DNA from 4 places in the Martinezella sp. CNPSo 3795 genome. Region 2 is predicted to be linked to each of the others. Evidence: predicted binding sites of a transcription regulator. Region 2 holds the regulator's gene; each other region holds the start of a gene.

Region 1 (3,840 bases), on a different contig from region 2:
TGCCCTCGGCCTCCATCTGTGCATTGAGCGCCAGGAAATCGCTCTTGGCCATATAGACCTCACCCCGCACTTCGACGACGGAGGGAGCGCCTGCCGGCAAAGTCTGAGGGATTTCCTTGATGGTCCTGATATTGGCCGTAACATTCTCGCCTGTCGTACCATCGCCACGCGTCGCCGCACTGACCATCCGGCCATTCTCGTAACGGATCGACATTGAAAGGCCGTCGATCTTCGGCTCGGCAGTAAAGGCGATCGAATTATCCGGCAAGCGACCGAGGAAACGATAGACGCTGGCGACGAAATCCTCGACATCCTCCTGTGAGAACGTGTTGTCGAGCGAGAGCATCGGCCTTGCATGGACAACAGGAGCAAACGTCTCAGATGGCGGGGCGCCGACCCGTCGCGACGGGCTGTCGGCGCGAATCAATGCGGGAAACCGCGCCTCGATCGCGTCGTTGCGCCGCTTCAGCGCATCATACTCGGCATCCGAAATCTCCGGCGCATCCTTGCCATGATAAAGCGCGTCGTTGCGCGCGATCTCCGCAGCCAAATAGGCAAGCGCCGCGGCCGCTTCCTCCTCGGTCAAATCCTCGACGGGCTTCTGTTCGGTGCTCATGAATCTACACTCCCCGATTTCGAAGATGTTTTAGAGCACTTCCGCGAAAAGTGCGAAGCGGTTTTCAGCTCGGGGCACGTAAAAACAAAGGGAAAAATCTGCAATTCAATTGCCGGACCGATAAAGGTGGCGGCGCTGCTCACGACAACTTTACGCCGTGATCTGTCGTCCTTGGTGTTACAGATGCGGGAAGTATCAGCGTCCAGTTAGCCCCGATGGAATTCCCTATCCAATTCCTGGGGCAGCGGCTCTTCCGCGTCTATCGCAGAGGATTTAAGGTAGGCTATATTATGAGAACCACATCTCTGGAAGTGATTGGATCATTGGCAGAAATTCGAAATCACGCATGAAGCACCGTCTTACCGTTCTCTCTATTTTCCTCGTCGTTGCAGTCTTGATCATGAGCTCATTCGTCAGCCGCTCCGCTTTGGGGCTGGTCGTCAGAGCCTGTGAAATCAACTCCACCCTGACAGGGTCGCCATATCCGTGCCTCAAGATCGTCCAGTCGCAGGACCCTTTGTCTTCATACGTTGTTCTTCGTGAGCCTGCTGACAAGGAGCGCACCATCCTTGCACCGCTCGCCGATGTACCCGGCATCGAAGACCCACGCCTTCTGACCGCGGGTGCGCCGAACTATTTTGAGGAAGCGTGGAAAGAGCTATCGGCAATCGATCCGCGCTCAACGAAGGCTTCGAGACAGAATTTTGCTCTGGCGATAAACGCCGCCAGCTGGCGCACACAAGATCGGCTTCATATCCACATGGGGTGCGAGACGCCTCGCTTTCGCGCGCTCTTGAAAGCCCATGCGACGGAAATTGAAAGCGGCCGGTTTACGGACTTGAAGACCCGAGCTGGTTGGTGGGCAACTTTCCATACGGCCGATGACCTTTCGAATTTGAACCCGCTGCAGCTCGTCGCAGATGGCGTCGATGGCGCCCGTTCAAATATGGAAAATGTGGTCGTCGGCGTCTTTGGCGCTGCATTGCCCAACGGGCAGCATGGCTTCTATATTCTGGCAAGAATAAACGAGGCCCACAAATCCCGCGGCTCCGCGGAGGACATGATCGATCCCAAATGCCGGCTCTGATGCATGTCGCTCAGAAGTTCGTACGTCGGCGGAACTCATTCACAACCTACCGTCCGATTTCGTAAGATGACACGGCCAAGGCTGGCCGCCCAAGTCGTCAAAAGCGGATCAGGACCAGCGCTCGCAAAAGGCTTCGATGTCGCTTGATTGAAAATCGGCAAGCCGCTCCATGATGGTTTCGAAAGGCCAATCCCACCAGGCGATGGACGTCAGTCTTTCTGCGATGGTTCGAGTGAAGCGCTCTCGAATGAACTTGGCGGGAATACCACCGACGACAGTATATGGTTGAACATCTTTGCTGACGACCGCGCCTGCTGCAAGCACGGCGCCGTCTCCAACCTGTACGCCCGGCAAAACAATCACGCCATGACCAATCCAGACATCGTTGCCGATGACGGCGCGGTCTTCCTTTCGCCGATCGAAAAAGGCGTGGTCCCGCACGGCGCTCGCCGCGTAATATTCCGGACAATAGGTGAAACGATGCATGGATGGTCGGTCCATCGGATGATTGGGAGCGCCAATTCTGACCTCTGCCGCAATGGCGCAGAACTTTCCAATCGTTGCGTCACCGACAATGCAGCGCGGCCCCAAGTAAGAGAAATCTCCGAGTTCGGCAGTGTGCAGAGATGTGTCCGCCAAAATCTCACAGCATCTGCCGATGCTCGAATCCCTTATGTTCGCCGTCGGGTGGATGACGGTTTCTGCGATTTTTGGGCGATTGGGTTGTGTGGTTGAGTGCATTGACGGTCTCCGGATTCCGGGCCTGCCTAGCCGGGGACGATGAAGGATATATGACGCAAGACCGTCGAAAAACCGAAGCAAGATGCCGACGGCAGATGACGGGTTCAGGCGCGTTTCAGCGCTATAGTCGCTGAGCTTGCTGCTATGCCCGCTTCGGGCAAGTCGCCACCGGCATCTGCTCCGACAACATCACAGGAGAGATCACCCGTTACCGGCCAGCAAGCGCTTGGCAGCCGCCCTCGCCTCTTCGGTTACCGAAGCACCCGCGAGCATGCGGGCGATTTCCTCGGTGCGATCCTTCGGCTCCATGGTGGCGACGCGTGTGGAAATTTTTTCCGAGCCGTCCGCGACGGGTCCCTTGGAGATCAGGAGATGGGTTGCAGCGCGGGCAGCGACCTGCGGTGCATGGGTGACCGACAGCACCTGCACGCGATCGGACAGGCGCTTCAGCCGCTGGCCGATCGCATCCGCGACCGCGCCGCCGACACCAGTGTCGATTTCGTCGAACACGAGGGTCGGCGCAGAGCCGCGATCGGCAAGCGCAACCTTCAATGCCAGAAGGAAGCGCGACAGCTCGCCGCCAGAGGCGACCTTGGTGATCGGTCCCGGCCGCGTGCCAGGGTTGGTCTGCACATGAAATTCGACAACGTCGATACCCTCGGCTGTCCCAGCTTCTGGATCGCTTGATATCTCCACCATGAAACGCGCACGCTCGAGCTTCAAGGCCGGCAGTTCGGCCGTGACGGCTGCGGCCAGAGCCTCGCCGGCATGGTGACGTTTCTCCGACAGATTGCGTGCGGCGACATCATAATCCGCCTTGGCGGCGGAAAGCTCGGCAGCAAGGCGCGCCAGTCGCTCTTCGCCGGCGTCGAGATCGGCTAGATCCGAAATCATGCGTGCGGCCAGGGCTGGCAGTTCCGTTACCGGCACGGAATATTTGCGCGAGGCACCCCGCAACGCGAAGAGGCGCTCTTCGACACGCTCAAGTTCGCGCGGATCATATTCCGTTTTGCGGAGTGCTGCCTCCACTTCCATTTGCGCGTTGGACAGCTGATCGAGAGCGGCATCCAGCAGCGCCACGGTATCTTCAAGCAAGCCCGGCGCTTCGTGGCTCTTGCGCTCCAATCGGCGCACCAGCGATGCGATATGCGGCACGGGCGATGCGTTGCCATTGAGGAATTCGGAAGCCTCGGCGATATCGCCGGCGATGCGCTCGGCTTTCATCATCCGCGAGCGCTTCTCAGCCAGCTCATCCTCCTCGCCATCCTGCGGCGAGAGCTTCTCCAGCTCCTCGACGGAGGCGCGAAGATAGTCCGCTTCACGCGCTGCCTTCTCGACCTGCTCGCGATGCTTCTTCAAGGTGCGCTCGGTATCGCGCCAGATTTTGTGCAGCCTG
Region 2 (3,840 bases):
GTTTCCGAAGTCGATCTACGAGAATGTCGCCTACGGCCCGCGCATCCATGGCCTGCATCGCTCGAAGGCCGATCTCGAGCATATCGTCGAAACCAGTCTGCAGAAGGCCGGTCTCTGGGGTGAGGTGAAGGATCGGCTCCATGACGCCGGCACGAGCCTGTCGGGCGGCCAGCAGCAGCGCCTCTGCATCGCGCGCGCCGTTGCGGTCAGCCCGGAGGTGATCCTGATGGACGAGCCGTGCTCTGCGCTCGATCCGATCGCAACCGCCAAGGTCGAGGATCTCATCCACGAGCTTCGGGAGAATTTCACCATCGTCATCGTGACGCATTCCATGCAGCAGGCCGCTCGTGTCTCGCAGCGTACCGCAATGTTCCATCTCGGCCACCTGGTCGAGGAGAACGACACCGATAAGATGTTCACCAATCCCGACGATTTCCGCACGCAGGATTACATCATGGGCCGTTTTGGTTGATGATGGCAGGCGCGCGGCTCCTTTCACACAGTTCACTTGAGGATAGAAAAATGGTCTCCACTCACATTCTCTCTGCCTATGACGAAGACCTGAAGTTTCTGACGCGCCGCATTGCCGAAATGGGCGGCCTGGCCGAGCAGATGGTTAGCGACAGCGTACGCGCTCTCGTCAACAGCGACGCGGCCCTGGCCCAGAAGGTCATCTCCGACGACGTCGTTCTCGACCATGCCGAGCGCGAAGTTGGTGACAAGGCGATCGTCACCATCGCTCGTCGTCAGCCGATGGCAGCGGACCTGCGCGAAATCATGGGCTCGATCCGCATCGCCTCCGATCTGGAGCGCGTCGGTGATCTCGGCAAGAATACCGCAAAGCGCGTCATCGCCGTTCAGGGCACGGGCGTGCCGCGTCGTCTCGCTCGTGGCATCGAACACCTCTCCGAACTGGCACTGAGCCAGCTCAAGGAAGTTCTTGATGTCTACGCCACCCGCTCGCCGGACAAAGCCGTGTCGATCCGCGAACGCGACGAGGAAATCGACGCCATGTACACCTCGCTCTTCCGCGAGATGCTGACCTACATGATGGAAGATCCGCGCAACATCACCACCTGCACGCATCTTCTCTTCTGCGCCAAGAACATCGAGCGCATCGGCGACCATGCCACCAACATCGCCGAGACGATCTATTACATGGCGACCGGTGCTCAGCCGGAAGGCGAGCGCCCGAAGGACGATACCGCCAACACCGTCGGCGCAGTGACGGAATAATCTGGAAGCGAAGAAAGGAGACCATAGGCGCATGGTTCCGAGAGTTGCTGTTGTAGAAGACGAGGAAGCGCTTAGCGTTCTGCTGCGCTACAATCTTGAGGCCGAAGGCTTCGAGGTCGACACGATCCTCAGAGGTGATGAGGCCGAGCTGCGTCTCCAGGAGCGCATCCCCGATCTCCTGATCCTCGACTGGATGCTCCCCGGCGTGTCCGGCATCGAGCTCTGCCGCCGGCTGCGTATGCGGCCGGAGACGGAGCGCTTGCCGATCATCATGCTGACGGCTCGCGGCGAGGAAAGCGAGCGCGTGCGCGGACTTTCGACCGGCGCGGACGATTACGTCGTCAAGCCGTTCTCGACGCCGGAGCTGATGGCCCGCGTCAAGGCGATGCTGCGGCGCGCCCGCCCGGAGGTTCTCTCCACGGTGCTGCGTTGCGGCGATATCGAGCTGGACCGCGAAACCCATCGCGTCCACCGCAAGAGCCGCGAAGTCCGGCTGGGGCCGACAGAATTCCGCCTGCTGGAGTTCCTGATGTCCTCGCCAGGCCGCGTCTTCTCGCGTTCGCAGCTGCTCGATGGCGTATGGGGGCACGATATCTACGTCGATGAACGCACGGTCGACGTCCATGTCGGCCGTCTGCGCAAGGCGCTCAATTTCTCCAATATGCAGGATGTCATCCGCACCGTTCGCGGCGCGGGCTATTCCATGGAAGCCTGAGCGGCTCGCCGCTCGGGTGTTACTAAATAGCGGCGGAAATAGAAAAACGGGCCTCGAGGGGCCCGTTTCTCTTTGTCTTGCGGTAACTTTCAGCCGTTGTTGCGACGGCGGTCATGCACCGGCTGGTAGGCCATGCGCTGATGATAGGTGCAGTAGGGGGACGAATCCGGGCTGTCATTGCCGCAGAAGTGGAAGTCGTCCTTCAGCGGGTCCCCGACCGGCCATTTGCAGGTGCGTTCCGTCAGCTCCGTCAGGCCGAGGCGGCGGGAGATCGGAACGACGACGTTCGATGCCGGGCGATACTGAATTTCATTGACGGAATCTATCTCGATCTCTTCCTTCAGCATGGTTGCACCCTGCTGGCGGGCGACCACGGTGCGGGTAGCGACGCGCGAGCCGTAGGTCGTTGCGCGGGGAGCCGCGGCACTGCGCTTTGGCGTGCGCGTCGCGGTTGCCGTGCCGCCCGCCTTCGCTCGGCCAGGAAGGTTCAGGCGGTGCACCTTGCCGATAACGGCATTACGGCTCACGCCACCGAGCTGCGCAGCGATCTGGCTGGCGCTCAACCCTTCGGACCATAGCTTTTTCAGCTTCTCGACGCGTTCGTCTGTCCAATTCATGCCCTGTCTCCGCTGTCGCGTTTCCGATGGCAGAATCCCTCACCATTGCCTCGCATGGGAACGAGGCGCGAAACGCTCTAAAATTGTGGTGACTAGTTCCGCCGCATGCAGTCTAGCAATTGCTTTTTAACCTAGTGTGAGGCTGACTCCGTGACAAGAGTCGCGAGAATCTTGAGGAATCGATTTCGAGGTTTTCCCCAACTTGCTGCCTAGGCGTGGCATTTCTGCAATAGGCGCCGCCGAACCTATCTCTTTTGCCCGCAAGCGCTATCTCGCACCTGCTAAAACGCCAGTTTTGTTGACATCGCGATGCAAAACATCAATAGTGCCCGGGCCGCCGCAAGGCGGCATTTTTGATTTTTTCGGACCCGTTTCATCAAATCGAAGCGATCGGTCCTTAAAGTTGTGATCAGGAGATATGGCCATGGCCGAGACCACGCCGCTTTATGACACCTATATGCGCGCTCCGTTACGGTTCGAGCGAGGCGAGGGCGTCTGGCTGGTCACCGAAAATGGCGAGCGCTACCTCGATTTCGCAGCCGGCGTCGCGGTCAACTCGCTCGGTCACGCCCATCCTCATCTCGTCGCCGAATTGAAGGCCCAGGCCGACAAGGTCTGGCACCTGTCGAACCTCTACGAGGTGCCCGGTCAGGAGAAGCTGTCGAAGCGGCTGACGGAAGCGACCTTCGCCGACAAGGTATTCTTCACCAATTCGGGCGCCGAGGCACTGGAATGCGCCATCAAGACGGCGCGGCGCTATCAATTCGCCAAGGGGCATCCCGAAAAGTTCCACATCATCACCTTCGAGGGCGCCTTCCACGGCCGCACCATCGCGACCATCGCCGCAGGCGGCCAGGAGAAGTATATCGAGGGCTTCGGACCCAAGGCACCGGGTTTCGATCAGGTACAATTCGGCGATCTCGATGCCGTGCGCGCCGCCATCACGGATGCGACGGCCGGAATCCTGATCGAGCCGGTTCAGGGCGAGGGCGGCATCCGTCCGGCCACCAACGAATTCCTGCGCGGGCTGCGTGAGATCTGCGACGAACATGGCCTGCTGCTGATCCTCGACGAAGTACAGTGTGGCGTCGGCCGCACTGGCAAGCTCTTCGCCTATGAATGGGCCGGCATCAAGCCTGATATCATGGCTGTCGCCAAGGGCATCGGCGGCGGTTTCCCGCTCGGTGCATGCCTTGCGACGGCAGAAGCCGCCTCAGGCATGAAGGCAGGCACCCACGGTTCCACCTATGGCGGCAATCCGCTCGCCATGGC
Region 3 (3,840 bases), on a different contig from region 2:
GCATGAAGCTTTCGTTGAAGCGACGGTGTTCCACGCGGCGTTTCTGGCCCGTGATGTGCCTATCCTTCATGTGGATCTGCGAGGCCTGCGAAAAGCTTGCGAGTTGCTTGTGGGTCGACTGCGTGGCGATGATCCCGGGTGCATCGGGGCCGAGGTCCGAAAGGCCCATGGCAAAGCGCCCGGCATAAAGCGGGTGAAACTTCATGAAGCCCGCCCATGCCTCGTCGAAAAGGATGTAGTCGCACAGATGTCCGATGCGCTTTAGGATCATCTCGGCATTGTGGATGGTGCCGTCATAGGTGCATTGCTCCACGACCGCGACGCGGAACGGACGCGGCTTCTTGTAGGCTTCCGGATCTTTTACCAGCGGATGGGTGCGAATGCGCTCGCGCAGCGCGTCCTCGTCCATGGTGGCGAAATCCATCGGACCGATCAGGCCATAGAGATTGCGTCTGGTCGGCAGGTAGATCGGAATGCCGCCCGAGATCATTAGCGCGCCGTGATGGGCGGCCTTGTGGTTGTTGCGATCGAACAGCACGAGATCGCCGTCGGTGACGAGGGCCGAGAGCGCGACTTTGTTGGACGTGGAGGTGCCGTTCAGCACGAAATAGGTCTTTTCGGCGCCGAAGATCTTGGCCGCCTCCTTCTGCGCGGCGAGAGCCGGTCCCTCGTGGGTCAGAAGGTCGCCGAGATCGAGCACGGAGTTGTCGAGGTCGTCGCGGAACACCGCTTCGCCGAGATGCTCCATGAAGACCCGGCCGATGGGGCTGCGGCTGTAGAAGATGCCGCCATTGTGCCCGGGGCAGGTCCAGAGATGATTGCCCTCTTCGGCATAATCGACCAGCGCGCCGAAGAACGGCGTCTTCAGCGTCTCGGCATATTGCTTCAGCCGGCTGATGAGGCTTTTCGCGATGAAGGCGGGCGTTTCCTCGGAGAGGAAGACGTAGCCGTCGATGAAATCGAGGACTTCGACCGGCACATCCTCGAAGCGCTTGCGGCGGATCAGGAGGATGATCGGGAATTCCAGGCCGCGCCGGCGCATGAGGTTGATGAGGGCGGCCGTCTTGCCTTCGAGGCCCTTCTTGCCCCAGTCCACCAGCATGCAGCCGATGGCCGCGTCGGTCTGCACGGCGATCTCGGCATCTTCGAGATTGCGCGCGCGCACCACCTCGAAACCTGAGCGTTCGATCTCCTCGACGATCTGATTATAGCGGGCGCCTTCCAGGTCCTCATTGTCGAAGGTTGGCGTTGCGAACAGAAAGTTGAAACGTCTGAAATAATCCATGTCGATACCCGCTCTTGATCTGGGATGAGGTGTCGGCGCATTTCATGACATGGATGTGACAGAATAGAGGACGTCCCAAACCGTATTGATGGCCACCGCCGGTCACGTCGCCAGCCCGCCGTTTCATGCCGGATCGCGGGTGCACAACTTATGGATTTGTGGCCGCTCAGTGAGCGGCCACGGTCCAGAAATAATAGGCAAGCGGGATGGCGAGAAGATACATGCCGATAGACACCTGCCTTGCTTCTCCCGATAAGACCTTGACGATGACGTAGAACAGCAGTCCTCCGGCGATGCCGGTTCCAAAGCTGTTGGAGACCAGGGTCAGAAGGACCATCATCAGGGCAGAGAGACCGTCGGAGAAATTCTCCAGGTCGACACGCTTCAGCGCGCTGAACATCGACATGCCGACGAGGATCAGGGCGGGTGCCGTGGCGGCTGCCGGGATCATCAGCGCGATCGGCGTAAAAAGCAAAGTGAGCGCGAAAAGGGCTGCGGTTGCAAGTGAAGCAAAACCGGTACGTCCGCCGGCTTCCGCGCCTGTCGCGCTCTCGACCAGCGCCGTGGCGGAGGGAATGCCGAGCAGCGGACTGATCGTGGCGGCAATCGAATCGACGAGGAACGGCTTGCCCAGGTCCGCCATGTTGCCTTCCTCATCGACCAGGCCGGCCTTGGCGCCAACGGCGAGCGTCGTGCCCAGGGTCGAGAAGAATTCGGATGCGAAGAAGGCGAAGAGATAGGGGAAATATTCGATCTTCAGCGCACCAAGGAAATCGAGCTGAAGTCCGATCTCAGAGATGCCGTGCGGCGCTCCGAAGAATGCGGTGGGCACCTTTGTCACGCCGAGCGGAATGCCGAGCAGCGTGCTGCCCAGGATCGCCCAGAGGATCGGCCCCGGCACTTTGCGCCCGCGCAGGAAGACGGCGAGGAAGATGCCGAAGACGGCAATGATCGCCTGTCCCGAGTTGAACGAACCGAGCATGAGCGCGTGGCTCTTGGCGTTGACATCGACGAGACCTGCATTCTTGAAGCCGAGAAGCGCGATGAACAATCCGATCGCCGCACCCAGTCCGAGCTTGATCTGGGCCGGAACCATGCGGGCAATGACCTGGCGTACACCGAGGACGGTCAGCAGAACGAAGACGACACTCGACCAGAAGGAGATGGCAAGGCCAGTCTGCCAGGGAATATGCTCCACGGCTGCCATCGTCGGCCCCACCAGAACCGAGCCGCCAATGCCCGGCCCCACCACGAAGGGCATATTGGCATAAAGCGCCATGAACAGGGTCGCGCCGATGATGACGAGGATGGTTGCCGTCGTTGCGGCGGCGCGGTCGATGCCACCGGCGGAAAGCAGGGAAGGGATCACGACGAGGAGATAGGCCGCTGCCAGGAAGGACGTCATCCCGGCAATGATTTCCGTCTTCGCATTGGTCTTACGCTCGCCCATGCGAAAAAAGGTTTTCCACCGCGGCTCTGACGTATCACCCGGCTGCCCGACATTCGTAGTTGAGGTCATTGTCTATATCTCCTAAGTCGGCAGATGCCGCCGTTTGGCTGGTGACCTCAATTTTGGCTTGAAGCCAGAAGCGGTCTGATGTCCTGGGTGGTTCCGTCGGTCAGCCCGAGATCGGTGACGTGCGGGCCGGGGTTACAGGCAAGGCTTGCTCCGACGACCGCCTTGAAGGTGCGAATGGGTGGCATCCAGTCGGCGATTGCATCGGCTGCGGCACGCAGCCTGGCGAAGTCGACGGCCACGTCCTTTGCGGGTGCATCCGACAGCAAGCCGCAGACGGGCAGGGCGAGCAGGGCTGTGACCTTGCCGCCGGCCGCCGTTGCCATGCCGCCGCCCGCTTCGATGACGGCATTGGCCGCCGCCGCCATATCCGCGGGGTTCCGGCCGAAGACGGTGAGGTTATGACTGTCATGCGATATCGTCGTCGCAAGCGCGCCGCTCCAGTGACCCCAGTCTTCGAGGATGCCGATGACGGGTGTCGACTCTTTTCTTCCGTGGCGGTGAATAACAGCCATCAGCAGCATATTGTCAGGCACAACGAGCTTGTCATTTTCGACCTTGACGGTTGCCTCTCCCCATTTCGTGAACCGTGGGCTGACAATCGTGTTGACGCGAGCATCAGTCATGCCCGGCAGCTCGATCTCGAAATCGGTAGCAGAAAGCCTTCCGACCTCCACAGTGTCGCGATAGGCATCCGAGGGCGTGCACTCGCTAGCTCCAACGAGGCTGCCGCTTCTTGCGACCTCACGTCCCGATGCAAAGACACGGTCAACCGCAATCTTTTCGAGATCGGAGAGGATGACGATGTCGGCGCGGCGTCCGGGTGCCACCAGTCCCAGATCATGGCGCTTCAGCCACATGGCGGCGTTGAGCGTGGCGGCGCGGATGGCATCGATCGGCTTCATTCCATAGCCGATCAGGCGTCTGAGAACGGATGACATCGCTCCCTCATTCACGAGGTCGTCGGGGAAGACGTCATCGGTGCAGATCGTCAGCGTTTGCGGCAGATGCGGCAGCTTTTTCAGCACGTCGACGACGC
Region 4 (3,840 bases), on a different contig from region 2:
ATCGGAGCCGGCGCCGTCGTTTCCAAGGACGTTGCTCCCTACACCATCGTCGGCGGTGTGCCGGCCAAGCTGATCCGCGAGCGTTTCACGTCCGAGGTCGGCGCGCGCATGGACAAGCTTTCATGGTGGGATTGGGATCACGATCGCCTGCGCACAGCGCTTGCGGATTTCCGCGCCCTTTCGGCGGAGGAATTTCTGGATCGCTACGAAGCCTGAGAACGGTTTCCACCCTCATCGGACTTGCAAGGCGCTGACAAGCGATCCAGCTTAGCCGGTCCTTTCAATGCGGGATCGAGAGGAGTTTTCATGGCAAAGCAGTTTTCCAGCATCGACGGTCGGCTGCGCGATTTCATCGCGCGGCAACACATCTTCTTCACGGCATCCGCAACATCGGATTCCCGTGTCAATGTTTCGCCCCGCGAGACACAGTGCCTGCGCATCATCTCTCCGAACACCGCCATCTATCTCGACCGCACCGGCAGTGGCAACGAGACCGCTGCGCATATGAAGGCCGACGGACGGCTGACGATCATGTTCTGCGCCGTCGAAGGGCCGCCGATGATCTTGCGCCTCTATGGCCGCGGCCGGATCATCCATCGATCGACACCCGAATATCGCGAATTGCTGCACGATCACTATGAGGGCGAAGAACCGCTCGGCGCACGGCAGATCGTATGGCTGGACTTCGATCTCGTACAAACGTCCTGTGGTTTCGGCGTACCGCTCTTCAGCTATGAAGGCGAACGGCCGAGCCTGGACCAATGGGCGAAAGCCAAGGGTCCCGACGGCATCGAGGAATACCGGCGCGAGAAGAACAGCTTCAGCATAGACGGTCTGCCGACCGGCATGTTTGACGGCTAAACTTAAAGGAAAGCTCTCAGCCGGCTAATCTTGCAAAATCGCCGGGAATTGTAACAGCAGTTACACAAAACTGACATTGGAGCTTCATGAAGCGGGACTAATCGGTTGCCTTGTGGTTGGCGCCAGCCCCCTCGAAACTCCTTTCGAGACAGGGGCACGCGCCCGTTCTTAGCACCGGTACCGCTGAAATTTCTGCAGCCCGGGAGCCGCGAAAGGGAAGCACTATGTTCGAACTCAGGAATGTCTCACGCCGGTTTGGTAACAAGCTCGCCGTCGATTCCGTGACTTTGGACATACCGCAGGGACAGATGGTCGGCGTCATCGGCCGTTCGGGCGCCGGCAAGTCCACCTTGCTGCGCATGATCAACCGCCTGGCCGATCCGAGCTCCGGTTCCATCCATTTCGCCGGCACCGAAGTCTCCAAGCTGACCGGTCGTGCACTGCGCAGCTGGCAGCGCGATTGCGCCATGATCTTCCAGCAGTTCAATCTGGTGCCGCGCCTCGACGTGCTCACCAACGTCATGCTCGGCCGCCTCAACCATCGTTCGACGATGCTGAGTCTCCTTTCGGTCTTCACCCGCGAGGAGCGCATCGAGGCGATTGCGGCGCTGGAGCGCCTCGGCATCGAGCAGACGGCACTGCAGATGGCGGGCACGCTTTCCGGCGGCCAGCAGCAACGTGTTGCCATCGCTCGTGCCCTGATGCAGCAGCCGAAGATGATGCTGGCCGACGAGCCGATCGCCTCACTCGACCCGCTCAACGCCAAGATCGTCATGGACGCGCTGCGAGATATCAACGAGCGCGAAGGCATCACCGTCATCACAAACCTGCACACGCTGGATACGGCACGCAACTATTGCGAACGCATCGTCGGCATGGCGGCCGGCAAGGTCGTCTTCGACGGCAAGCCTACCGATCTGACGGCGGCCGCCGTCAAGGAAATCTACGGCACCGACAAGGACGGCGCCGGCATCGACGAGACCATGACGTCGACCTCCATCAACATCGCCGATCCGGCCGCACAAGCCGCGACGACTGAATCTGCCGGCCCGCAACCGCTGGCACTGGCCGGTCTCTGAGAGGGACGGCCGGGATCGAAGGCCCGCGTCAAGGGCGCATTTCTTCTATCAGACCGAAGACATCCGGGGACACCGGTTAATCAGGAGACGAACCCATGTTGAAGAAAGCACTCTTTGCCGCTACGGCGCTTGTTGCGCTCGCAGCCGGCGCTGCGGCTAACGCTGCAGATCTCAAGGAATTCCGCGTTGGCATTCTCGGCGGCGAAAACGAAGCCGACCGTCTGCGCAACTACGCCTGCCTTTCCGACCACCTGAAGAAGGAATTCGGCTTCGAGAAGGTTTCGCTGTTCCCGGCCGCCGACTATGACGGCGTTATCCAGGGCCTGCTCGGCGGCACGCTCGACTTCGCAGAACTCGGCGCGTCCGGCTATGCAGCCGTCGCCATCAAGGACCCGAAGGCCGTTACCCCGATCCTGACCACGCAGCAGACCGACGGCTCGACCGGCTACTACTCGATCGGCCTGGCTCTCAAGTCCTCCGGCATCAAGACCATCATGGACGCCAAGGGCAAGAAGCTCGGCTACGCCGATCCGGACTCCACCTCGGGCTACCTCGTTCCGCTGACGCAGATTCCGAAGACCACCGGCGTTCCGAACGACAAGTTCTTCGCTTCGACCCAGTTCAACGGCGGCCATGAGAACAACCTGCTCGCCGCCTATGACGGCAAGGTCGACGTTGCTGTCGATGACTCCTCGGGCGTTGGCGATTTCAAGGACGGCTTCACCTCCGGCACCTTCCGCAAGGAAGTCGACAAGGGCGCCGTCGACCCCAACAAGCTCGTCGAAGTCTGGCGTTCGCCGCTGATCCCGAACGGCCCGCTCGTCGTTCGCAACGCTCTCGGCACCGAATGGCAGGCCAAGCTGACGGACTTCTTCATGAAGCTCCCGACGGCTGACGCCAAGTGCTTCAACGCCGTCGAAGGCGGCGATTTCAAGGGTTATGTCAAGGTTACCCCGGACTTCTACAACGCCGTTATCGACGTTCGTAAGGCTGCCATCGGCGGCTGATCCGCATTCCGATAATTGGGCGGCCGGCAACGGCCGCCCTTTTGCTATTCACAAAGGCTGGATTTGATGACGATCGCCGATACGCACCCGAACATGCAAAGCGCGCCACAGAGCGCCAAGGAGATCGGCGACGCCTGGAGCAAGATGGTGGCCAAGCGCCGCCTCTACACCGGCATCGGCCTCGTGATCCTGCTCGTCGCCTTCGTCAGTTCGGTCCGCTTCGCCGACGAAAGCAATGCCGGCCACTTCTTCGAGCGACTGCCGCATCTCTTCGACTTCCTGAGCTGGCTCATCCCCAAGGACTGGCACGACGTCTATCGCGCCCTTTTCGACCTGCCGAGCCCGAATGGGGCGAACGGCGCCGGCGGTGAGGAATTCAATTTCCCGCTCGGCCGCGTCTATGTCTGGGGCGATTTCTACATTCCCGAATATTTCGAGCTGATGATCATCACCATCAACGTGGCGCTGGTGTCGACCATCATCGGCTTCGTCTTCGCGGTGCCTCTGGCCTTCTTCGCCGCCCGCAACATGTCGCCATCTAATCCAGTCCGCCTGGTGACGAAGCGCATCATGGAATTCCTGCGGGCCTTCCCGGAAATCGTCATTGCCGGCCTGTTCTCCGCGATCCTGTCGATCGGCCCGATCGCCGCCATCATCGCCGTCGGCCTGCACACGATCGGTGCGCTCGGCAAGCTGTTCTACGAAGTCGTCGAGAATATCGACATGAAGCCAGACGAAGGCATGCGCGCCGTGGGTGCGAGCTGGACCGAGCGCGTCCGCTTTGCCGCCATGCCGCAGGTGCTGCCGAACTTCATGTCCTATGCGCTGCTGCGCCTTGAGATCAACGTCCGCGCCTCGACGATCATCGGCGCCGTCGGCGGCGGCGGTATCGG

The links. The regulator PhoB, encoded in region 2, activates phosphate uptake and scavenging genes when phosphate is short. The targets are predictions, from matches to a motif close to TGTCATNNANCTGTCAT.
Region 1: AC13QY_RS13795 (DapH/DapD/GlmU-related protein) is a predicted target of PhoB. The motif match lies at 2,484-2,500, and genes of this name have one in related genera.
Region 3: AC13QY_RS09490 (Orn/Lys/Arg family decarboxylase) is a predicted target of PhoB. The motif match lies at 1,330-1,346, and genes of this name have one in related genera.
Region 4: phnC (phosphonate ABC transporter ATP-binding protein) is a predicted target of PhoB. The motif match lies at 933-949, and genes of this name have one in related genera.

Annotation. Positions count from the first base shown of each region.
Region 1 is NZ_JBXSOQ010000004.1:89,948-93,787, reverse strand. Features, by position in the region: gene ligA (NAD-dependent DNA ligase LigA) at 1-616, opposite strand, end outside; gene AC13QY_RS13800 (CDP-diacylglycerol diphosphatase) at 1,044-1,703, shown strand; gene AC13QY_RS13795 (DapH/DapD/GlmU-related protein) at 1,812-2,444, opposite strand; gene recN (DNA repair protein RecN) at 2,646-3,840, opposite strand, start outside.
Region 2 is NZ_JBXSOQ010000005.1:118,926-122,765, reverse strand. Features, by position in the region: gene pstB (phosphate ABC transporter ATP-binding protein PstB) at 1-472, shown strand, start outside; gene phoU (phosphate signaling complex protein PhoU) at 523-1,236, shown strand; gene phoB (phosphate regulon transcriptional regulator PhoB) at 1,268-1,951, shown strand; gene AC13QY_RS16200 (GcrA family cell cycle regulator) at 2,041-2,568, opposite strand; gene AC13QY_RS16195 (aspartate aminotransferase family protein) at 2,993-3,840, shown strand, end outside.
Region 3 is NZ_JBXSOQ010000002.1:993,587-997,426, reverse strand. Features, by position in the region: gene AC13QY_RS09490 (Orn/Lys/Arg family decarboxylase) at 1-1,285, opposite strand, end outside; gene AC13QY_RS09485 (NCS2 family permease) at 1,452-2,804, opposite strand; gene AC13QY_RS09480 (adenine deaminase) at 2,852-3,840, opposite strand, start outside.
Region 4 is NZ_JBXSOQ010000013.1:118,670-122,509, forward strand. Features, by position in the region: gene AC13QY_RS27535 (DapH/DapD/GlmU-related protein) at 1-216, shown strand, start outside; gene AC13QY_RS27540 (pyridoxamine 5'-phosphate oxidase family protein) at 307-861, shown strand; gene phnC (phosphonate ABC transporter ATP-binding protein) at 1,086-1,940, shown strand; gene phnD (phosphonate ABC transporter substrate-binding protein) at 2,036-2,947, shown strand; gene phnE (phosphonate ABC transporter, permease protein PhnE) at 3,014-3,840, shown strand, end outside.